Regions from separate parts of the Metabacillus schmidteae genome, predicted to be linked through region 2. Evidence: a T-box and tRNA genes for the amino acid it is inferred to sense, from the RefSeq annotation. Region 2 holds a T-box; the other regions hold tRNA genes.
The links. A T-box is a leader RNA that pairs with one kind of tRNA and senses whether it is charged. The one in region 2 lies ahead of argS (arginine--tRNA ligase), so its partner is inferred to be a tRNA-Arg.
Positions count from the first base shown of each region.

Region 1: it encodes a tRNA-Arg, which carries the amino acid that the T-box ahead of argS (arginine--tRNA ligase) is inferred to sense. The anticodon was not compared.
Region 3: it encodes a tRNA-Arg, which carries the amino acid that the T-box ahead of argS (arginine--tRNA ligase) is inferred to sense. The anticodon was not compared.

Region 1 is NZ_CAESCH010000001.1:553,584-561,306, forward strand. Features, by position in the region: gene rsbW (anti-sigma B factor RsbW) at 1-42, shown strand, start outside; gene sigB (RNA polymerase sigma factor SigB) at 8-799, shown strand; gene HWV59_RS02745 (PP2C family serine/threonine-protein phosphatase) at 796-1,395, shown strand; gene HWV59_RS02750 (Tex family protein) at 1,560-3,722, shown strand; gene cmpA (cortex morphogenetic protein CmpA) at 3,744-3,857, opposite strand; gene HWV59_RS02760 (SprT family protein) at 3,950-4,408, shown strand; tRNA gene HWV59_RS02765 (tRNA-Asn) at 4,542-4,616, shown strand; tRNA gene HWV59_RS02770 (tRNA-Ser) at 4,620-4,710, shown strand; tRNA gene HWV59_RS02775 (tRNA-Glu) at 4,720-4,791, shown strand; tRNA gene HWV59_RS02780 (tRNA-Asp) at 4,882-4,958, shown strand; tRNA gene HWV59_RS02785 (tRNA-Gln) at 5,047-5,121, shown strand; tRNA gene HWV59_RS02790 (tRNA-Lys) at 5,163-5,238, shown strand; tRNA gene HWV59_RS02795 (tRNA-Leu) at 5,251-5,336, shown strand; tRNA gene HWV59_RS02800 (tRNA-Leu) at 5,349-5,434, shown strand; tRNA gene HWV59_RS02805 (tRNA-Arg) at 5,532-5,608, shown strand; tRNA gene HWV59_RS02810 (tRNA-Pro) at 5,620-5,696, shown strand; tRNA gene HWV59_RS02815 (tRNA-Gly) at 5,710-5,783, shown strand; rRNA gene HWV59_RS02820 (16S ribosomal RNA) at 5,890-7,440, shown strand; rRNA gene HWV59_RS02825 (23S ribosomal RNA) at 7,654-7,723, shown strand, end outside.
Region 2 is NZ_CAESCH010000001.1:2,677,664-2,685,386, reverse strand. Features, by position in the region: gene HWV59_RS12860 (spore germination protein) at 1-1,211, opposite strand, end outside; gene HWV59_RS12855 (DNA alkylation repair protein) at 1,414-2,121, opposite strand; gene HWV59_RS12850 (hypothetical protein) at 2,247-2,798, opposite strand; gene argS (arginine--tRNA ligase) at 2,975-4,681, opposite strand; T-box leader at 4,734-4,944, opposite strand; gene HWV59_RS12840 (histidine phosphatase family protein) at 5,159-5,584, opposite strand; gene HWV59_RS12835 (DUF2277 domain-containing protein) at 5,784-6,065, opposite strand; gene HWV59_RS12830 (hypothetical protein) at 6,207-6,377, opposite strand; gene HWV59_RS12825 (glycine-rich domain-containing protein) at 6,498-7,409, opposite strand; gene HWV59_RS12820 (small multi-drug export protein) at 7,714-7,723, shown strand, end outside.
Region 3 is NZ_CAESCH010000001.1:1,961,410-1,969,132, reverse strand. Features, by position in the region: gene HWV59_RS09370 (ABC transporter ATP-binding protein) at 1-1,512, opposite strand, end outside; gene HWV59_RS09365 (ABC transporter ATP-binding protein) at 1,526-3,268, opposite strand; gene HWV59_RS09360 (PadR family transcriptional regulator) at 3,268-4,011, opposite strand; gene HWV59_RS09355 (macrolide family glycosyltransferase) at 4,467-5,699, shown strand; tRNA gene HWV59_RS09350 (tRNA-Arg) at 6,000-6,073, opposite strand; tRNA gene HWV59_RS09345 (tRNA-Asn) at 6,107-6,181, opposite strand; tRNA gene HWV59_RS09340 (tRNA-Ile) at 6,191-6,267, opposite strand; tRNA gene HWV59_RS09335 (tRNA-Gly) at 6,290-6,363, opposite strand; tRNA gene HWV59_RS09330 (tRNA-Cys) at 6,377-6,450, opposite strand; tRNA gene HWV59_RS09325 (tRNA-Gln) at 6,457-6,531, opposite strand; tRNA gene HWV59_RS09320 (tRNA-His) at 6,799-6,874, opposite strand; tRNA gene HWV59_RS09315 (tRNA-Trp) at 6,886-6,959, opposite strand; tRNA gene HWV59_RS09310 (tRNA-Tyr) at 6,971-7,054, opposite strand; tRNA gene HWV59_RS09305 (tRNA-Phe) at 7,065-7,137, opposite strand; tRNA gene HWV59_RS09300 (tRNA-Asp) at 7,529-7,605, opposite strand; tRNA gene HWV59_RS09295 (tRNA-Met) at 7,683-7,723, opposite strand, start outside.

The DNA of each region.
Region 1 (7,723 bases), 2.1 Mb from region 2:
ATTGATCATGGCACAACCATCTCAAAGTATGAAACTAACTAAAGAAGAGATAATTGAGCTAATTCTTGAGTTTCAACGGAATGAATGTGAAACAGCTCAACTAGCACTTGTTGAACACTACACTGGATTGGTTGAAACATTAGCGAAAAAATATTCTAAGGGGAAAAGTTTCCACGAAGATCTAAGACAGGTTGGAATGATTGGTCTATTAGGCGCGATTAGAAGATATGATCCATCGGTTGGTAAGCCGTTTGAAGCATTTGCGATACCAACCATTATTGGAGAGATTAAGAGATTTTTAAGGGATAAAACATGGAGTGTACACGTCCCGAGGAGAATTAAGGAGTTAGGACCTAAAATCAAAGCAGCAGTAGAAATATTAACGACTGATAATCAACGTTCACCTAAGGTGCAGGAAATAGCTGATTACTTAGATGTGACAGAAGAGGAAGTTCTGGAAACAATGGAAATGGGAAAAAGTTATCAGGCACTATCTGTTGATCACTCAATTGAAGCTGACTCTGATGGCAGTACGGTCACGATTCTTGATATTGTAGGCTCTCAGGATCAGGGGTATGAGAAGGTGAATCAAAAGCTTATGTTACAAAGTGTATTGCATGTCTTATCTGAAAGAGAAAAAGATATTATTGAATGTACTTTTATTTTAAACAAAAGCCAAAAAGAAACTGGTGAGCAACTTGGAATTTCTCAAATGCATGTATCAAGGTTGCAAAGGAGAGCCATTCAAAAATTAAGGGAAGCGCTCTCGAAAGACATGCCTCCGGAGTTGAATAGATGATTGTCAAAGAGTCTAACCAACATGTCCATACACTAGCTTTTCAACAACCTAAAGAAGGTAAATCGTGTTGTGGTGATAGCTTTTATATAAAAACAACAGAAAACTTTATGATATGTGCTCTAGCCGACGGTCTTGGAAGTGGAGAGAGGGCTAATGAATCATCTGCTGCCATTAGTTCATTAGTTGAAAAAAACTATGATGAAGATGTCGATGTTTTAATGCATTTGTGTAACGACGAACTCAAAGATAAACGAGGGGCAACAGTCTCGATCTTAAAGTTTGATTTTCATACCAAGAGCTTTACGTATAGTTCAGTTGGTAATATTCGTTTTATGCTTTATGGACCTTCAGGGGCATTTATTTACCCACTCCCAATTCTCGGGTATTTATCAGGTAAACCACAAAAGTATCGAACACAAACCTTTACTTATGAAGAAGGTTCTAAATTTATTATTTATACGGATGGTTTAGTATTGCCGGGAGTAAGAGCATTGTTGAATAAAGGAAATTCTGTTGAAGATCTATCACGACAACTTGACGTATATACGAATAATAGAAATGACGATTTAACATACATAGTCGGTCAGCTGTTTTAATGATTGAAATAGCTGGTCGGCTATTTTTATTGGGCTATTTTTAAAACAATTAGTGAATTTGGTGACATATTTTAATAGCGACGATATTTTTGGTAAAATGTTTATATGTGTTTTCATATTTTTACATAGAAAAAGGAAATGTCTCGTTTGGAGGATTATATATGATGATAGAAAAACAAGAACGTATTATGAACCACATTAGCAAAGAGCTTGGAATCAATTTAAAACAGGTGGCTAATGTGATTTCACTTCTGGAAGAAGGAAATACAGTACCATTTATAGCTAGATATCGTAAAGAACAAACAGGTGCATTAGATGAGGTGCAGATTCGGGATATATCAGAAAAGTGGACATACACTCAAAACTTAGAAAGTCGCAAAGAAGAAGTCTTACGTTTAATTGATGAACAAGGAAAGTTAACGGAGCAACTCGCAGCTGAGATCAAGTCATCAATGAAGCTTCAACAGGTTGAAGATCTATATAGACCATATAAACAAAAGAGAAGAACAAAGGCAACTGTTGCAAAGGAGAAAGGATTGGAACCGTTTGCGGAATGGATTATTTCATTTCCTACCCAAGGCAACATAGAGCAAAAAGCACAAGAATATCTTAACGTGGAAAAAGGAGTAAGCACTGTTGAAGAGGCAATCCAAGGAGCACAAGATATTATCGCCGAGCAAATTTCTGATCAACCTAAATATCGACAATGGATTCGGGATACAACATTTCGTAGAGGACAAATTTCTTCTTTAGCAAAGGATGAAGAAAAAGATGAAAAAAATGTATATGAAATGTATTACGAGTATGAAGAACCTATTCATAAAATTGTCCCACATCGAGTCCTGGCGTTAAATCGGGGAGAAAAGGAAGAGGTTATTAGGGTTTCCGTTCAACCACCGACGGAACAAATCATTGAATATCTTAAAAGAGAAGAACTGAAGAAAAAAACATCTATAGTGAACGAAGTGATGGTAAGTGCAATTGAAGATGCTTATAAAAGATTAATTCAACCTTCTATTGAAAGGGAAATTAGAAAAGAATTGTCTGAGAAAGCTGAAGATCGCGCCATTCATATTTTCTCAGAAAACTTAAGGAATCTGCTCCTGCAGCCTCCATTAAAAGGGAGAATGGTTCTTGGGGTTGACCCTGCTTATCGCACTGGATGTAAGTTAGCGGTTGTGGATGAGACCGGGAAAATGCTGTATATTGATGTTATTTATCCACATCCGCCTGTTAAAAAACATGAGCAGGCAAAAGCGAAAGTAATAGAAGTGTTAAAGAAGTTCAACATTGAAGTGGTAGCTATAGGAAATGGGACAGCTTCAAGGGAAACAGAGCAATTTATTGCTGATATATTAAAAGAATTGAACGGTGACACTTCCTATCTAATAGTAAACGAAGCGGGGGCAAGTGTTTACTCTGCATCTGATCTTGCTAGAGAAGAGTTTCCGGACTTACAGGTTGAAGAAAGAAGTGCTGTTTCAATTGCAAGAAGATTACAAGATCCTTTAGCTGAATTAGTGAAAATTGATCCGAAATCAGTTGGTGTTGGTCAGTACCAGCATGATGTTTCACAGAAAAAACTAAATGATTCTTTAACCTTTGTTGTAGAAACCGTTGTTAACCAAGTAGGTGTTAATGTAAATACTGCCTCTCCTTCTCTTCTTCAATATGTGGCAGGACTAAGTAAAGCTGTTGCCAACAATGTTGTGAAAAAGAGAGAGGAGTTAGGGAGATTTTCTAATCGAAAACAACTAAAAGATATTCCGAGATTAGGTGCCAAGACATATGAACAATGTATTGGTTTCTTAAGAGTAATTGATGGTGATCATCCATTAGATCGAACAAGCATACACCCTGAACGTTATGTTGAAGTAGAAAATCTACTTAAACAATTGGAAGGTTCATATTCAGATTTAGGAACAGTTGAACTAAAGGAGAAAGTTAAAAACTTGAATTTGAAGGAAGTTGCTGAGGTTCTCGAAGTTGGAGAATTAACATTAAAGGATATCTGTGACGCTCTAATTCGTCCGGAAAGAGATCCACGTGACGAAGTTTCTAAGCCGTTATTAAAAAAAGATGTTCTTAAATTAGAGGATTTGCAACAAGGAATGGAGTTACAAGGAACTGTAAGAAACGTTGTTGACTTCGGAGCATTTATTGATATTGGGGTTAAACAAGATGGCCTTGTACATATTTCTAAGTTGAGCAAGTCTTTTGTGAAGCATCCATTAGATATTGTTTCGGTAGGAGATGTTGTTACAGTCTGGGTGGATGAAGTAGATTTTAAGAAAGGTCGAGTAGCACTCACGATGCTTAATAACTAATAAATAAGAAGAAACACTGCCTTATGAGCAGTGTTTTTCTCTATAAAAAAACCAGCACTGATTAAGTAATTTTATTTGATAACGATTTTTTTCTAAAAATGCTCGTTGCATTTGATTTTGTAACCATGATGGCATTGCTCATACCTCCTTAGCTATTATAATGGAGTATGGGTGTTTATAATGTATGCAGGAATCTATTGGAGTGTTACATGAAATGAGGGATTTTTATGAATGATCAAATGTTGCAAAAGTTAGTTGAAGACATATCATTAACTTATTTTAATAAAAAGTTTAAGCATAGAGCTTATTTCAATAACCGTCTGAGAACAACAGGTGGGAGATACATGTTGCATAGTCATAACATTGATATTAATCCTAAATATTTTCATGAGTATGGATTGGATGAAGTGATTGGGATTATCAAACATGAACTTTGTCATTACCATCTTCATATAGAAGGGAAAGGGTATAAGCATGGTGATCAAGATTTTAAATTATTATTAAAGAAGGTAGGAGCTCCGAGGTTTTGTAGTCCATTAAGTAATGAAACAAAAGCTCGGAAACCAATTTTAATATATCGTTGTCGTGATTGTCATCAAGAATATAAAAGAAAGAGAAGGGTGGATACAACAAGGCTTGTTTGCGGAAAATGTGCTGGAAAAATCTATCTTTACAGAAAGGGTTGACTCTAAAGTTGATACTGTGTTAAATTATAAAAGCCGTCGCTGATGGCCATTATTAATTAAATAGTTTTGATAACGAAAGTCTTGACAGAACGAGCCTTGATTAATATAATTAAGAAAATCTGTAAGAAGTTATTCCGCAGTAGCTCAGTGGTAGAGCTATCGGCTGTTAACCGATCGGTCGCAGGTTCGAATCCTGCCTGCGGAGCCATATGGGGAAGTACTCAAGTGGCTGAAGAGGCGCCCCTGCTAAGGGTGTAGGTCGCGTAAGCGGCGCGAGGGTTCAAATCCCTCCTTCTCCGCCATAACATTATGGCCCGTTGGTCAAGCGGTTAAGACACCGCCCTTTCACGGCGGTAACACGGGTTCGAATCCCGTACGGGTCATATCATATCGTAGGATAGTAGGAAGTGGGTGCACTTACGAAAGCTAAAAGCCCACCTCCTATTTATTTCTAAAGGTATTTTAAAAAATTCGGTCCGGTAGTTCAGTTGGTTAGAATGCCTGCCTGTCACGCAGGAGGTCGCGGGTTCGAGTCCCGTCCGGACCGCCATTGTTTTTTAAAAAACATCTTGAAAAGCAATGAAAGATGTGATATCATTTAATCCTTGTGGTTTTTGTTTTGAAATTCATTTTATTGATGGGCTATAGCCAAGCGGTAAGGCATCGCACTTTGACTGCGACATGCGTTGGTTCGAATCCAGCTAGCCCAGCCATTTTTATTTAGAAACCATTGTTATACTTCTCATTATAAAATGAGCCATTAGCTCAGTTGGTAGAGCATCTGACTTTTAATCAGAGGGTCGAAGGTTCGAGTCCTTCATGGCTCACCATTTACACACCGTGCGGGTGTGGCGGAATTGGCAGACGCGCTAGACTTAGGATCTAGTGTCCTTGTGACGTGGGGGTTCAAGTCCCTTCACCCGCACCATTGTTTAGTTTCGCGGTCGTGGCGGAATGGCAGACGCGCTAGGTTGAGGGCCTAGTGGGGGCGACCCCGTGGAGGTTCAAGTCCTCTCGGCCGCACCAAAAAACATTTAAGTTTTTCTTTTGAAAAAGAACTTGACTTCAATGTTTGAAGGTGTTATTATAGTAAAGTCGCTTAAAGATAGTGGGATTTAATATTGCGCCCGTAGCTCAATTGGATAGAGCGTTTGACTACGGATCAAAAGGTTAGGGGTTCGACTCCTCTCGGGCGCGCCATAATACATTCACGGGAAGTAGCTCAGCTTGGTAGAGCACTTGGTTTGGGACCAAGGGGTCGCAGGTTCGAATCCTGTCTTCCCGACCAGACGTATCAATTTGCGGGTGTAGTTTAGTGGTAAAACCTCAGCCTTCCAAGCTGATGATGAGGGTTCGATTCCCTTCACCCGCTCCAAAAAAATGATCTTTGAAAACTAAACAAAACCAAGCGTGCCAACGTTAATTTCGATTAACAAAAACGTACTATATAGTACAAACTTTTATGAGCTATATCAAACACTTTATTGGAGAGTTTGATCCTGGCTCAGGACGAACGCTGGCGGCGTGCCTAATACATGCAAGTCGAGCGAATCTGAGGGAGCTTGCTCCCGAAGATTAGCGGCGGACGGGTGAGTAACACGTGGGTAACCTGCCTGTAAGATTGGGATAACTCCGGGAAACCGGAGCTAATACCGGATAATATTTCGAACCGCATGGTTCGAAATTGAAAGACGGCGTCTAGCTGTCACTTACAGATGGACCCGCGGCGCATTAGCTAGTTGGTGAGGTAACGGCTCACCAAGGCGACGATGCGTAGCCGACCTGAGAGGGTGATCGGCCACACTGGGACTGAGACACGGCCCAGACTCCTACGGGAGGCAGCAGTAGGGAATCTTCCGCAATGGACGAAAGTCTGACGGAGCAACGCCGCGTGAACGATGAAGGCCTTCGGGTCGTAAAGTTCTGTTGTTAGGGAAGAACAAGTACCAGAGTAACTGCTGGTACCTTGACGGTACCTAACCAGAAAGCCACGGCTAACTACGTGCCAGCAGCCGCGGTAATACGTAGGTGGCAAGCGTTGTCCGGAATTATTGGGCGTAAAGCGCGCGCAGGCGGTTTCTTAAGTCTGATGTGAAAGCCCACGGCTCAACCGTGGAGGGTCATTGGAAACTGGGGAACTTGAGTGCAGAAGAGGAGAGTGGAATTCCACGTGTAGCGGTGAAATGCGTAGAGATGTGGAGGAACACCAGTGGCGAAGGCGACTCTCTGGTCTGTAACTGACGCTGAGGCGCGAAAGCGTGGGGAGCGAACAGGATTAGATACCCTGGTAGTCCACGCCGTAAACGATGAGTGCTAAGTGTTAGAGGGTTTCCGCCCTTTAGTGCTGCAGCAAACGCATTAAGCACTCCGCCTGGGGAGTACGGTCGCAAGACTGAAACTCAAAGGAATTGACGGGGGCCCGCACAAGCGGTGGAGCATGTGGTTTAATTCGAAGCAACGCGAAGAACCTTACCAGGTCTTGACATCCTTCGCTACTTCTAGAGATAGAAGGTTCCCCTTCGGGGGACGAAGTGACAGGTGGTGCATGGTTGTCGTCAGCTCGTGTCGTGAGATGTTGGGTTAAGTCCCGCAACGAGCGCAACCCTTGATCTTAGTTGCCAGCATTCAGTTGGGCACTCTAAGGTGACTGCCGGTGACAAACCGGAGGAAGGTGGGGATGACGTCAAATCATCATGCCCCTTATGACCTGGGCTACACACGTGCTACAATGGATGGTACAAAGGGCTGCAAGACTGCGAAGTCAAGCCAATCCCATAAAACCATTCTCAGTTCGGATTGCAGGCTGCAACTCGCCTGCATGAAGCCGGAATCGCTAGTAATCGCGGATCAGCATGCCGCGGTGAATACGTTCCCGGGCCTTGTACACACCGCCCGTCACACCACGAGAGTTTGTAACACCCGAAGTCGGTGGGGTAACCGTAAGGAGCCAGCCGCCTAAGGTGGGACAGATGATTGGGGTGAAGTCGTAACAAGGTAGCCGTATCGGAAGGTGCGGCTGGATCACCTCCTTTCTAAGGATATGAGGTACGCTTGGTATTTTGTTTAGTTTTGAGAGATCATTGGATCTTTCAATATAAGTAATAAAACACATAGGATATAAATATCCTGTGCTTTATGTTCCTTGAAAACTAGATAACGATAACAATTCAAGTAATTCACTGAGTTTAAACGCTTAGTTTAGTGATTCTCTTATTAATGAAGTAAATGACATCTTCGATGTCGAAGGTTAAGTTAGTAAGGGCGCACGGTGGATGCCTTGGCACTAGGAGCCGATGAAGGACGGTACTAACACCG
Region 2 (7,723 bases):
CCAATGATTAATGCACCAACTATCGAGATGGCCGAACCGACTGGTCTTGGTAAACGAACCCCTGCTTCTCTAAGAATTTCAAATGCTATACCAATTAATAATGTTTCAATTAGAACGGGAAATGGAACTGTTTCTTCTGCCGCAGCCATAGATGTTAACAAAACAGTTGGAATCATTGCATGATGATAGCTTGTAAGCGCAACATAAAATGCCGGTATTGTAACGGTCAAAAACAATGAAAGCAACCTTAATAACCGAATCGCAGATGCAAAATATGGCCGCGAATAATAATCTTCACTAATTTGAAAATTTTCAATAAACATGTAAGGAACAGATAAAACAAATGGGGTACCGTCACATAAAATAGCTACTTTCCCTTCTAATAACCTAGCAGCGATAATATCAGGTTTTTCACTATTACCTACGGTAGGAAAAATAGAAGTAGGATGGTCCTCAATCAATTGTTCAATATATCCAGACTCTAAAATAGAATCTATATCAATATCCTGCAATCTCGTTTTTACTTCTTGGACAACTTTTCTATTTGCTATTCCCTCAATATATGCAATTCGTATTTTCGTATGAGTTTGTTTACCAATTGTAAACTTTTCAAATATAAGTTTCGAATTAACAATTTTTCTACGAATTAACCCTGTATTCACTTCAATATCTTCAGTAAAACCTTCTCTAGGACCTCTTACCACTGACTCTGTATCAGGTTCAGTGACATTTCTCTTTGCATACCCTTGCGCTTCAATGATAAGGGCAGTATCTGAACCATCTATAAATAAAGCAGCCTTACCTGATAATATTTGATCAGCTACAGACTGTAATGTTGTATTTTCCGAAAGACTCCCAACATCTAAGACATTATTTTTTACCATTTCAAGAATGTTATCTTGCGGTAAAATCACCTGATTATTGATAAAGTTCCGTTCTTGTAAGGGTTTAACAACAAACTCATTTATATATTCACTATTTGCTATAGTAGAAAAGTAACAAATAAAGACCTTTACAGGTTTATCAATAAAAGCTACAAACTCTCTGAATACAACATCATCATTAACATCGAATAGCATTCTTAACCGATTGATATTGTTCTCAACATTTAACTCAAACTTTTCATCCTTACCTTTCGCACCCGGCTCGGTATCGGGTGCTGTAACCTTTAGTTGTTTTTTCTTTCGATGGAAACGAAATTTTTTAAACACGTAAATACATCAACCACCTTTGAAACTTCGTCTTATGTAGTATTATTTGTCATCGAAAGAAAATTTATCAAAAATTGCGCTTTAAACAATCAGATCATCCTTTAAACAGAGAAAAGCGTCTTTCTTTGTTCGAAAGAGACGCTTACTTGTTAAAATTATATATTTTTTTAGAAGTTTTATTTAAAGAGAGAGAATAATAATACTAACACCTAACATACTTGCGTTTAAAACCAATTTTCCCTCGATCTATTTCCTTTTGAATTGTTTCGGAAGCACGAAGTATGCTACTATTCTTCTTGTCACGTCCAATTTCAACTTGGCCTATTGCTTTAGCAGTTTCCACTGCCTTTTGATGTAACGGCAAATATGAAATTCCAACAGTATAGATAAAGCTATTCATGGCAGATTTTGTACGATCAGGAGAATCGCAAATCGTTTTTTCCACCTGATCAAGCATCTTAGCAAGCTTGTCTTCATTAAATTCGGAGTCAGGGCGATTACCCAAGAGCCAGCAATAACAGCTCCAACCTGCTGACATTTTAAGTTCTTCACCGCTCGCTATCCATTTATCACTAACAGCTTGTGCAATATCAGTTTCAGCCAAAGTCACTGCCACAACATAATCAGATATCATATAAAAATACGCCGAATCTATCCAACGCTCGAAATCTTCCTCAGTCATTTTCGCTGGCTCCGCAATGATACCTGCAAAATACATGGCATCATAGTTGCCAGTGGCGTAAAGTTGTTCTGCTAATGGTTGGTTCTTTCCGATTTTCTTTGCAAGTGGCTTCATTGCACCCGTAGCCACACCAAATACAGGCTCTTGTGCGCCATTTCTTATATACGTTTTTTTCGTTCTTTCCTTGCCTAGCGATTCCAGCTCTTGCATAACTGTTTCAATATCCATTGGTTGGCACTTCCTTTCTATTTTCATACAATCTTAAATGAAAACTATTAAATATTTTTTAATTGAAAGCATTAACTTGATGGTAACATTTATTTAAGATAGGTATATACCTTATTATAAATAAGTTACTCCAGTCTGAAATTCAACATACTTCTTCCTTGAATGACCTCTTTGTCTTTCCATAAAAATTCCACAGCAAATTGTGACCCTAAATAACTTTCATCAATTTCTATTTCTAATGGCGTATTAGTAGTATCCTTACTTTCTTTACTCAATTCTTTTCCATTAATAGGGTCTATCATCATTAAATTTACTTCAATTGGTTTTGGTTCCATCTTACCCCAATCAATCACGATCTTATTTCCTGGTTCAACACTTCCGGAATGAATATCAGGATAGTTATAAATATTATTGGTGGCACAATTATTCCAGCATACTTCTGAATAACTATTATCAAATTCCAGCGCTTCCAACATCTTATCATTGTTGATTTTTTTAATTGAAGGTTTCTCCATCTTATTAAAATTTGGTAGGGTTTTGTTAATTTCGTGATTTTGTGTGATAATTTTATCTTTAACTGGTTTTTGCGTTTTTTGGTTTTCATTTTCAGTGCTGCATGCTGCTTGAATGGAAAACACAATTAGAAGCAGCAGCATCAATAGAAATCGTTTTTTCATTTTTTTCCCCTTTGTTTATTAACAGACTGTTTCTCAAGTCAGTAACTAGAGTAAAAATCGTAACATCATTTTATATTATTCTGCTACCTTATATTGAACTCCTTTATCATGAGCATAAAAAAGAGGCACATTTCATATTCAAATATGCCACATTGAAATGAAACAAGATTTAATTTCTACATTTGCTCAGGTGCCTTAACTCCCAACAAACGTAATCCTTCTTTTAGTACGATCGTTACTGATTTTACTAGTTGTAATCTTGCCTGTTTTTGTTCGTCCTCATCTAAAATTCGGACAACACCATAATATTTATTAAAGGCTTGAGCAAGGTCAATTGTGTATTTGGCGATTTGAGAAGGATCAAACTGATGATATGCTTGTTTAATGACTTCTTCAAATTTCATTAACAAAGATAAAACAGTCCAGGCCTTTTCATCTTTAAATGCCTCTAAAGAAACGGGTTCATGTTCTATAACGTTAGCTTTTCTCAGGATAGAACATGCACGTGCATGCGTATATTGTACGTATGGTCCAGTTTCACCTTCAAAAGTAAGCATAGCTTCCAACGAGAATTCTACATCATTTAAACGATAATTTTTAAGGTCATGAAAAATAACCGCACCGACTCCGACCATTTTTGCTACTTCCTCTTTATGAGCAAGATTTGGATTACGGGTATCAATATTTTGAGCTGCAAGTTGGATGGCTTCTTGAAGTACTTCCTCTAAGAGCACAACCTTTCCTTTACGAGTTGACATCTTTTTTCCGTCTTTTAACATCATGCCAAATGGTATATGGTGCATTTCCTTAGACCACTCATACCCCATCTTGTTCAGAACGTGAAAAACTTGTTTAAAGTGTAGAGACTGTTCTCCACCTACAACATATAACGCTTTAGCGAAATCATACTCTCTTTTTCTATACAGAGCTGCAGCCAAATCTCTTGTTGCGTACAAAGTAGCACCATCTGATTTTTTGATCAAGCAAGGTGGATGGTCATATTCTTCTAATGAAACAACCATTGCTCCATCTGATTCTGTTAGTAATTTTTTCGTTTCTAGCTCATTTACAACAACATCCATCTTGTCATTGTAAAATGCCTCACCATTAAATGAATCAAACTCAATGCCCATAAGCTGATAGATTCGTTCAAATTCTTTTAATGATTCCTCTCTAAACCATTTCCAAAGCGATAGTGCTTCTTTATCCCCGTCTTCTAATCTTTTAAACCAGGAACGACCCGTATCTTCAAGTACTGGAGTCTGCTCAGCTTCTTCGTGAAACCGAATATATAGTGTAAGTAACTCCTTAATCGGTTCCCTCTTTACTTTTTCTTCAACTCCCCACATTTTATATGCTGTTATTAACTTTCCAAATTGCGTACCCCAGTCACCTAAATGATTAATTCTAATTGGAGTGTATCCACATTTCTCCACAATATTTGCTAAAGCATTTCCGATAACAGTTGAACGCAAATGGCCCATCGAAAAGGGCTTTGCAATATTAGGAGAAGATAAATCGATTGTAATTTTTTTCTTATTGCCAATCGAGAGTTTTCCGAAGTTGTCTTTTTCATTAAGGACTTCCGAAACAATTTCCAATCCAGCTATTTGTTTATCTAAAAAGAAATTCACGTAAGGTCCAACCACTTCTACTCGTTCAAGATACTCATTCTTTATGAGAACACTAAGTTCTTGTGCAATTTGAACTGGCGCTTTCTTTAACTCCTTTGCCAGTATAAAGCATGGGAATGCATAATCACCCATATCCTGTTTAGGAGGAATTTCTAATTTTTTCTCGACTTCTGCTTTAGACATAGTGCTAATACCCATTTCCATTAACACGTCATAGATTGTAGAAATTATGACTTGTTTATACTTCATTATATATTCTCCTTTTCCTGTTGAAATACAAAAAACCCCCATCTCTAAATATTTTAGAGACGAGGGTTTAACTCGCGGTACCACTCTATTTGCTTAAATAGCCAGCTTAAAATTGTAACGGTACATGACCGGACTTATCTACAAAATTGTTCAATAAGCCTTCTCCGAGGTGCGCTTCATAATCATTTTCGTACCAGGCTCCCACCGTCCCCGGCTCTCTAAGGCGAAATTTTGATTACTACTCTCCTCTTCTTAGAATTATCTTTATGAAAATGTTATTGCATATTATACATCAATTTTCAAAATAAAATCCATTTCTTTATTATAAAGTTTGTATTTAATGGAGTTATTTCTTTTCTCCATCTCTATCTATTTTTTTCAACGAACATTCTAGAGCAATTGACCATATACAACACTTATTACTTTAGCAACAATTTTCCCGAAAACATTTTTCAATAAATGAAAATAAAAATCTTTTTATATAGAAACCTTTAAATTTCCATGTGTAACAATAATTGTATTGTCATATTCACTTTCAAATACCTCTTCCACAACCTCAACTATTCTCTCCATAGCTTCTTGACTAGATTCTCCACCTTCATATTTCAGTTCCATATCATCGAATGTATTACTTAGCTTTTCAGGCCAATCGGAAAGATTTTTGCTACTTAAAACACGTTCAGTTAATTTATCGTTCGTCTCAACCTTTATATTATAAGCTTCTGCAAATGGTTGTATGGTATCAATTGCACGTTTAAATGGACTTGAAATAATACGTTCTATATTCTTTTGAGAAAAATTATTAGATAGATTCAAAGCTTGATTCCATCCTCTTTCTGTAAGAGGTGCTTCAGGCGGCTGACCTTCGGCTTCACAATGCCTAATGACGTAAATTTTTTTCAAATTCATCACTCCTAATATTAGTTATGAGGAATGCGGAATAATAATTTTTTATTTTTTAACAGGCATAAAAGAAGCTGGATCAATATCTTCACCTTCAATAACAATAGCAGTTAACCCTTTATCTGACTTCGTTTTATGCCATTCTCCTTTCCTCCAAAAGATGCACAAATCAAATCATTAATTGTGCCTCTTTTAATAATTAGTTCTCTATCTCGTTTCCAAACCTTTTTGCATTTCTAGCACGAGCACGCTCAGCTTCTACTTCACGATTTCGTGGTTCTGCACTGGTTTCCAGTGTGGTCAATAGTTCTATAGACACCAATGCAATCTCATTAACAGCACGATTAAATGCCTCCTCGTTCAGCTTTGAGGGCTTATTATAGCCAGATATTTTTCTTACGTACTGTAGGGATGCTGCAAGAATTTCTTCATCAGTAGCTGGTGGGTTAAAATTAAATAGAGTTCGAATGTTGCGGCACATATTAGGTTCTCCTTTTGCTTACATTTTATTGTATTATTTTCTACTAGATTACATAGTATCGTTACAATGCTACTCCAATTAATATATGGATAAGCATACAAATTATCAATATCTACCTTTTTGTACGTGTTTAGTTGAATATCAATCTATTCCATGTGTTCCATTTGAATTAATGCCATTTTGATTGATTACTTCTCCTAGCTTTTCATCCTGTATATGTTCATCAGGTGGAGTCATACCAGACCTTTTATCAAAATAAATGGCAATTCCACCTAGAATAACAACAGGTATTAATAAATACAGCCAAATCATAACAAACTCTCCTTTCACTTCTCACTTAATCCTAGAATATTCCAATATTGTCTTAATAATTAATTATAGATTAAATTCAATTGATCAATATTCTTATTTTATTATCATCATCAATTTTCATTAATCTCCGCCTCCACCTCCACCACAGCTGGAGCAGGAACTACCCGAAGAACACGAACTGGCCGAACTACAAGAAGAACTGGATGATCCACAACTTGTACAACTCGATGTACTTTTGCTGCTAATTTTCATATAGCTTGAAAATTCATCATAATGAAAATAAGAAACAGATAAGAAAGGCACGAGCATTGTGTTATAGTTTTGCTCCCTTTTGCTTTTTCTCATTTTCTCGTGGATGACACTTTGTTCATAATCTTTTACTTTATTTGCCGTTTTTTTCATCTTTGAGATAACAGAGAGCACAGTAGTCATATATTTTGCATCACTTTTAAAATATAAATCTATAAGTTCAATTTCTGATAAATATTTAAACTCATCGATGATATCTGGATGTACTGGATACCTGAAAAACCCCTGATAAAGATGGATATTCTCTTTTCTTATGAAAAAAAGCTCAGCATACATCCAATCAAAAAATCCCCGCAAATCTGGATCAGGATCTACCTTAACATTTGGACTGTGATGAAGAGTAGTTCCAAGGAATTCTTTTGAAAACTCATCATACTGGCGGGTAAACATGAGCATCTGATGCCATAGGTCATCGACTTTATCACTAAACATTGGTGCCTCTTTTAATAATGACGTAAAAATAAAATAACGTTTTAAGTCCTGTAGACGCCACGGATACTCATTTTCCTTTAGCTTATTCTCTCTCCGTACCCTTTCTTCTACGTTTTCCATATAGCTTTTACTAAGCGACTTTTCCAGCACATCACTTACCTTTTTTAATCCTTTAACTGGTTTTAACTCCAATGTTGTTGGAGATAGACCAAATTTAAATGAGAGTTTTTGGCGTAAAAATAAAATTAACCAAATAACACCTGCTATTAAAAAGATGAGTAACAATTCCATCTAAATCCCCCATTCCTTTAAGATATTTATAATTTTGCTGATACGTCTAGAACATCAATCATCCTTTCTTTATTACTATTACGAAATACTTTTTGAAAAGTTCCGAATTTTACCATTATTATAAGTTTATACTGTATAAATTGATATGTCTTTATTTATTATCATAGGCATAGTTGTATAGTTTCAACTTCTCTATTTACTTATTAATTTAACAAATATTAGGAATAAATATGAAACTTTATATAATGTGTAAACGTACGTAGAGACATAACATAATTAACCAAGATTTTGGAGGAACTTTATCGTGATGGAAT
Region 3 (7,723 bases), 720 kb from region 2:
AAGAAGCTGTTTTTGACCTTGGCTTATATTTTGACCACCGGACGTTATCAACGTTTGATACTGTTTAGGCAAGTGCTTAATAAATCCATGTGCAGACGCCGTTTTTGCCGCTTTGATTACTTCTTCTTCAGTTGCATCAAGACGGCCGTACCGTATATTTTCCATAATCGTTCCAGAAAATAAATAAGGATCTTGAAGAACAATACCGATTCTTTTCCGTAAATCTCGAAGTTTATAATCCTTTAAATTTCTACCGTCTAGCAAAATCTCACCAGATTGTATATCATAAAACCTCATAAGCAAATTAATTATTGTTGTTTTACCAGAGCCAGTTGGCCCAATAAAAGCAATCATTTCTCCAGGTTTTGCAGAAAAATGAATATCTTTTAAAATAGGTTTGTTTTCGTCATATTGGAAGTCAACATTTTTAAATAGTACTTCTCCCTTTAACGAATTAACCTGAACTGCATCTCTTTTGTCATTTAAATCAGGGACCTCATCCATCGTTTCAAAAACACGCTCCGCCCCGGCTAATGCAGCTTGAATTGAGTTGAGCAAAGTTGATAACTGATTAATGGGTCTTGTAAACTGTCTGGAATACGTAACAAAGGACGCAATAATCCCAATAGTTGTGTGTCCGTTAAGTGCCATTAAAGCTCCAACTGCAATGACGATAGCCAACCCTATATTACTTAAAAAGTTATTAAATGGACCAAGTGTTCCTGAAAACATGTCTGCTTTAATCGCAGAACTACGCAGCCTTTCATTTACCTCATTGAAACGGCTGAAAGTATCCTCTTCTTTATTAAATAATGAGATAACCTCTCCACCACTTATCGTTTCTTCGACAAAGCCATTCAATTCACCAACATCTTTTTGCCTTTGCGAAAAGTTTTTACGGCTAACACTTACGATTTTTTTCGTAACATAGAGCATTACTGGAATGATCAAAAATGACACAATGGCCAATACCCAATTCAGGGAAAACATAGCGATTGTAACACCAATAATTGTAAGCAATGAGGATACAAACTGGATCACACTCTGACTAAGTGCTTGATTTAACTGCTCAAGATCGTTTGTAAATCGACTCATTAACTCACCGTGTTTATGCTGATCAAAAAAACGTAAGGAGAGCGTTTGTAATTTTGCGAATAAATCTTCGCGTAATACTTTAATTGTTTTTAACGATATATCCACCATTACATAGCTTTGAAGCCAGGTGATAATGGATGTAGCAAAATAAATGCCGACAAGCAACCATACCATTCGAATTGTACCGGATACATCTTTCGGGAGAATGTAATGGTCAATAATGACTCCAATAAAATATGGACCAAGAAGACTTAATATGGATGATAAAATAACAAGAATGACCGAAATGATCAAACTCACTTTTTGTTTTTTCATGTACAACCAAATTCTCCGCCATGTACCTTTAGGATCTTTTGTTTTCGCAACCGGTCCCGGTATCCTTCCTTTTGGTCCTGGTCCTCCAGTTGATTGCTGCATTCTCGTAATACTATTACTCAACCATTACACCTCCATTCTGTGTTTGAGTATGATAGATTTCCTGATAAACAGAGCATGATTCCAATAATTCAGCATGTGTTCCTACTCCCGCTAAACTCCCTTCATCCATAACAAGAATTTTATCTGCATCAAGAATGGAAGAAATTTTTGATGCAACCATAAGAATCGTAGTCTCTGAATAAGAGGACTTTAAAGCTTCAAGAATTGTTGCTTCTGAACGAGCGTCAACTGCCGATGTTGCATCGTCTAAAATAAGGATAGATGGCATTCGGACAAATGCTCTTGCAAGAGATAATCGTTGTTTTTGCCCACCGGATAAATTTGTAGCTTCTTGTGTTAAGGAATAATCATACCGAGCTTCAAGCTTCTCAATAAACTCTTCTGCACAAGCATTCTTACTAGCCAATTGAATCTCTGATTCTGATGCATCTTCTTTACCATAAATCAGGTTGGACCTTATACTTCCTGAAAATAAAAATGGTTTTTGTGTAACATATCCAATAGAAGCACGGAGACGTTTCAAGCTTATATTCTTACTATTCTTTCCATCTATTAAAATCTCACCATCATCCACATCATATAATCTTGGAAACAATTTAACTAATGTTGTTTTACCACTTCCAGTTGCACCAATAATCCCAATTTTCTCACCATGTCTAGCAGAAAATGAGATTGAATTTAATACATGCTCACCATTTTTACTATATGAAAAAGATACATTTCGGAATTCAATATCTCCAATAATCGGCATCACATCAATCGTACTTTCAGCTCGGTTCATATGCGTATTTATTTCCAAAACTTCTTGAATACGATCCGCTGAAGGCAGTGCTCTCATCAGTTGCATAAGAACCATACTACTAGATGTGAGCGCCATTAAAATAATATTTAGATAATTAATAAAAGCTAAAATAACACCAACTTGAATTGTGCTTCCTCCAATCGGAAAAACGCCAAAAATGAGTGCAACAGCCATTCCAATATTTATGACAAAAAGCAGGACTGGCATAAGTATCGTAATAATTTGTTCAGCGGTTTTTGTTTTATTTGTTAGTGAAACATTCACTTTTTGAAATAAATTTATTTCATAATCCTTTCTTACAAAAGCTTTCACAACTCTAATCCCAGCAATACTTTCCTGAAGTTTTGTATTTAGCTGATCTAATGCTTCTTGAACACGTTTAAACCAAATGCCCGCTTTTTTTGAAAGCAGGATGATGAAAAAGAGCAGAATTGGAATTAAGACAACTAAAATCGGAAATAGCTCTTTTGCTTGAAAAAATACAATCGTGACACTACCAATAAAGAGAAGAGGCCCCCTTACAAATACACGCAATGTCATCATAACCGCCGTTTGAACTGAATTGATATCACTTGTGACATTAGTGATCAGTTTACCAATACCAACTTTGTCGCGATTCTCACTTGACAAATGTTCGACCTTTTTAAATAAATCCCGCCGAATATCTGTGGCAATATTAATTGCTGATTTTGTGCTAAAAATCGTGCAACCAATACCACCAGCTAAACCAATAATCGCAGCAACAAGCATAAACGTTCCCATTTGAATAACGTACGATGTATCATTCGCAGCAATTCCATAATCAATGATCTTTTGCAAAAGAAGTGGCTGTAATAAATCCATCGTCACCTCTAAAGCCATTAATAGTGGAGCAAGGATCACAAAGAGCTTGTATGGCTTTGCATATGGTATAAGTTTTTTTATAGATTTCATCACATCTCGCCTTTACTTTTTTGCTGTTTTTCGGACCAATTGATTAACTCGTTTCTGCAAGTCTGAAGAATAGAAAGAATATCGTTTGCAAACTCTGGTTCAGATAGTACCTTTTTCATCGCATAATGAAATTCTAATTGAAGCTTACCCATTTCTTCTCGTACGAGTGAAGCTTCCTCAGACTGCTTCCATCGCAATCGCATTGTCCATTCCTGCCAGAAAGTCTCGTCTTCTTCATGAATTAACTCATTTATAAAAGCTAACCCTGCCTCATTTAATGAGTATATTTTTTTCTCGCCATCCATTTTAAGTTCAATCAGTTCCTTTTCAACCAGGTCCTGTAAAGCAGGATAAACGGTACCTGCACTCGGAGAATAGTAACCACCGCTTCTCTCCTTTAACTGTTTCATCACTTGGTAGCCATGCCTGGGTTCTTCTTTTAATAGCTGTATAATCGCAAGCTGAATAATACCTCTGCGTTTTGTGAATTTTGACTTCATTTTTTCTCTTAAATGGGGCTGCTTATCAAAAAACTTTAGTGCGGTTTTTAAGCCTCTATGTGTTAAGGAAAGGACTTCCCCGTCATCTTTATGAATAAATTCTTTTTCAATTGCTTCATTAAGACAACTACTAAGATTCTCTATTTCATCATTAAGGGTTGCAAATAGTTCTTCCTGCTTAATTTTTTTGCGGCTTATATAGGTAAGCAACGTTAACATTTCTTGACTTATATTTCCTAACATATGAAACCTCCACTCAATTAAACTATTACGATAAATTTTAATCGATATATTTTTAAAATACAACAATTTTTTGATAATTCAGCAATGAATGAAGATTGTAACCGTGGACAATTAGTTCATTGTGTTATTTTTAAGGAAAATAAATTGGGATTCCAAAAATAAAACAGGTTTAGTTTGGAATCCCCTTACTTTTCATATGAAACTTTCCCCAAAGCAAACAACCACATCGCTCCAAGAATCCAATGCTCCATCAGCATATATTCAAGAACTCCCCTCGAGAAATCATTGCAATTATAAGTATTTTCTGTTCATTCATTTCATATGCATAATGATCTCTTCTTAAAGAGTATGTAAGTTTCTTTAGCAAAATAGTGCGAGGTACCTGGTTATCATGTGTATAATTGAACTATATAATATGGAAATAATTACTTTATTAAATAAAAGGGGAAATTTTCTTGGGTAAAGCTATATTTTTTAATATTCCCGCTCATGGTCATACAAATCCAACTCTCGCTTTAGTGGAAGAATTGATTAATCAAGGAGAAGAAGTATTATACTACTCTTTTCCACATTTAAAGGAAAAAATTGAAGAAACAGGGGCTATTTATATGCCTTATAGCATCGATCGTTTAGAAGATACCAATTATACAGAAGAACAGCTGAAGTACTTCCCCATTGTTTTTAGGGTTTGTATAGAAAGCACTGAAAAAATGTTGGAATTTTTATTAAACGAAATAGACAGAGAAGAACCTGACTATATTATTCATGATTCCTTAGCAACTTGGGGGAAATATGTAGGCCAAATCAAAAATATTCCTACTATTTGTTCCACAACAACATTTCCATTTCACGAATCATTTTTAAATATTCCAAAAGAGCTTTTAAATTTAGTGTTTCAATTTGCAAGAGGAGATTTAAAACATTTAGTTAAAGCATTATCTATCCAAAATAATTTATGCAAAAAGTACAATATGAAGAAACCCCCTCTTTTAGATGCATTGAGTAGTAAAGAAAAATTAAATATTGTCTATACTGCTGCGGAATTTACACCAAACTGTCATGTGTTTGATCATACTTATCGTTTTGTTGGCCCTTCTATATCGGAACGCATCGAAGAAGAAAAAGTAACATTACCTATAAGTAAAAAACCAATCGTTTATATTTCTTTAGGAAGTATATTTGGGGATAATAAGGATTTTTATGAAGATTGTTTTCAAGCATTTAAAGATATCGAAGCAACATTTATCATGTCTTTAGGCAAAAAAAAGAAAGAAACTGATTTTTCTTATATACCCGAAAACTTTATTCTTTATGATTATGTGAACCAAATAGACCTGCTGCAAAAGGTGGACATCTTTGTAACACATGGAGGTATGAACAGTGTCCAAGAAGGTTTGTATTTTAAAGTTCCCTTAATCCTATATCCTCAACAACAAGAACAAGAAATGATCTCACAACAAGTTGAACGTTTAGGTTGTGGCATCCATTTAAAAGAATGCAATACAGAGAAACTGAAACAATCTTTATTGAAAATATTAAACAATAAAGAATATAAACAAAAATGCTCTGAATTTGGAACTCTCTTACAAGAAAAAGGCGGTTACAAAAGAGCCGTATCTGAAATAATGAGATTTTATAAAGAAAACTCGTCGATTGGCGAGCCTGTAAAGGTGAAGCGTGATGCGTAGTTGCACTTATACTTTGTACTTAAAAATGATCACTACGTCGATTAAACTTCTTCGCTGCTAATTTATACTTTCATAACGTGTAAACTAACACGGAATCCTCCTGTCTCTACACTTACATAGACAGTAATAAAATAAAGGAAACTCGTCTTGTTCGCGGCGGGTTTCCTTTTTATATGCATTATATTTTGTCAAACTGAGAGCTACCCACAAGCAACGATTAAAACAATTGTAGTTACATAAAAAGGTCAGATTTGATTATGAAACATACACATTTCGTAATCAAATCTGACCTTTGAAAGACGCGCCTTAGAGGATTCGAACCTCTGACCGACGGCTTAGAAGGCCGTTGCTCTATCCTGCTGAGCTAAAGGCGCATATTCGTTTATTGTTTGTTTTCTCCATAAAAATGGCTCCGCAGGCAGGATTCGAACCTGCGACCGATCGGTTAACAGCCGATAGCTCTACCACTGAGCTACTGCGGAACAAAATCATGGTGGGCCTAAATGGACTCGAACCATCGACCTCACGCTTATCAGGCGTGCGCTCTAACCAGCTGAGCTATAGGCCCATTTATGAAATTTAATATGTAATGGAGCGGGTGAAGGGAATCGAACCCTCATCATCAGCTTGGAAGGCTGAGGTTTTACCACTAAACTACACCCGCATTAAAGATAGATTGGAGGCACCACCCGGATTTGAACCGGGGATAGAGGTTTTGCAGACCTCGGCCTTACCACTTGGCTATGATGCCTTAAAATGGCTGGGCTAGCTGGATTCGAACCAACGCATGTCGCAGTCAAAGTGCGATGCCTTACCGCTTGGCTATAGCCCATTGAATATGCTGCATGAAAGTACTTCCTGAATATTCTACATGAGACTGCACCGCAAGAGGATATTTTGTGATATTTCTGAAAGGAAATATCGCGAAATATCGTCGACTACTAAGTATTCTCAGTGTCTCTATAAAAATTACTCTCTTTATATTACTGTTTCCAACTAAAATTATCTTTAGCGAGAAACCAGCAAGAGGATATTTTGAAATATTTCTGACAAAAATAAAGTTTAATTAAAATCCTTTATTTTCAACTAATTGCTTAATTGGGGCGGCTGATGGGAATCGAACCCACGAATGTCGGAACCACAATCCGATGCGTTAACCACTTCGCCACAACCGCCATTATTTCGTTGGCAGGGGCAGTAGGAATCGAACCCACACCAAAGGTTTTGGAGACCTCTATTCTACCGTTAAACTATGCCCCTATTATATTAAATGGTGGAGGGGGGCAGATTCGAACTGCCGAACCCTAAGGAGCGGATTTACAGTCCGCCGCGTTTAGCCACTTCGCTACCCCTCCACATGAAAGGTGGCTCGGGACGGAATCGAACCGCCGACACATGGATTTTCAGTCCATTGCTCTACCAACTGAGCTACCGAGCCATAATTAATGTGTATTTGAAAAAAGATGAAAATTACCTTTTCAAGTAACTAATTTTAATCTAAGACTTTTAAAGTATTATAGCTTTGACAATTTGTAAATCGTCCTCATCTCAGGATGATTATTCAAGAAGCAGCTCGATGAGTACGCTGAAGTATATTCAGGGAAGCTTTTTCGGGCGTGCTCTACCAACTGAGCTACCGAGCTAAATCAAGTTTACGGCTTCCGCTAAGCTTCGAATCTCTTCGTCAGCTCCCTCACTCACATCCTCACGTATTCTCATACGCTCCGGTGTTCGCTTAGTCGCTTCCTCGACCTTCTCGCTTATCGAAACCCTCTTACACGATACTTAAATTACAATAATAATTTGTTTCTTTTAAAAATATCAATCAATGGCGGTCCGGACGGGACTCGAACCCGCGACCTCCTGCGTGACAGGCAGGCATTCTAACCAACTGAACTACCGGACCAATATTGGTTGCACTTTACAGCACTACTGTGTTTCCTCGCTATGAAGAATAATCGACGTAGCATCGTCAACTTTAATTGGTTGCGGGGACAGGATTTGAACCTGCGACCTTCGGGTTA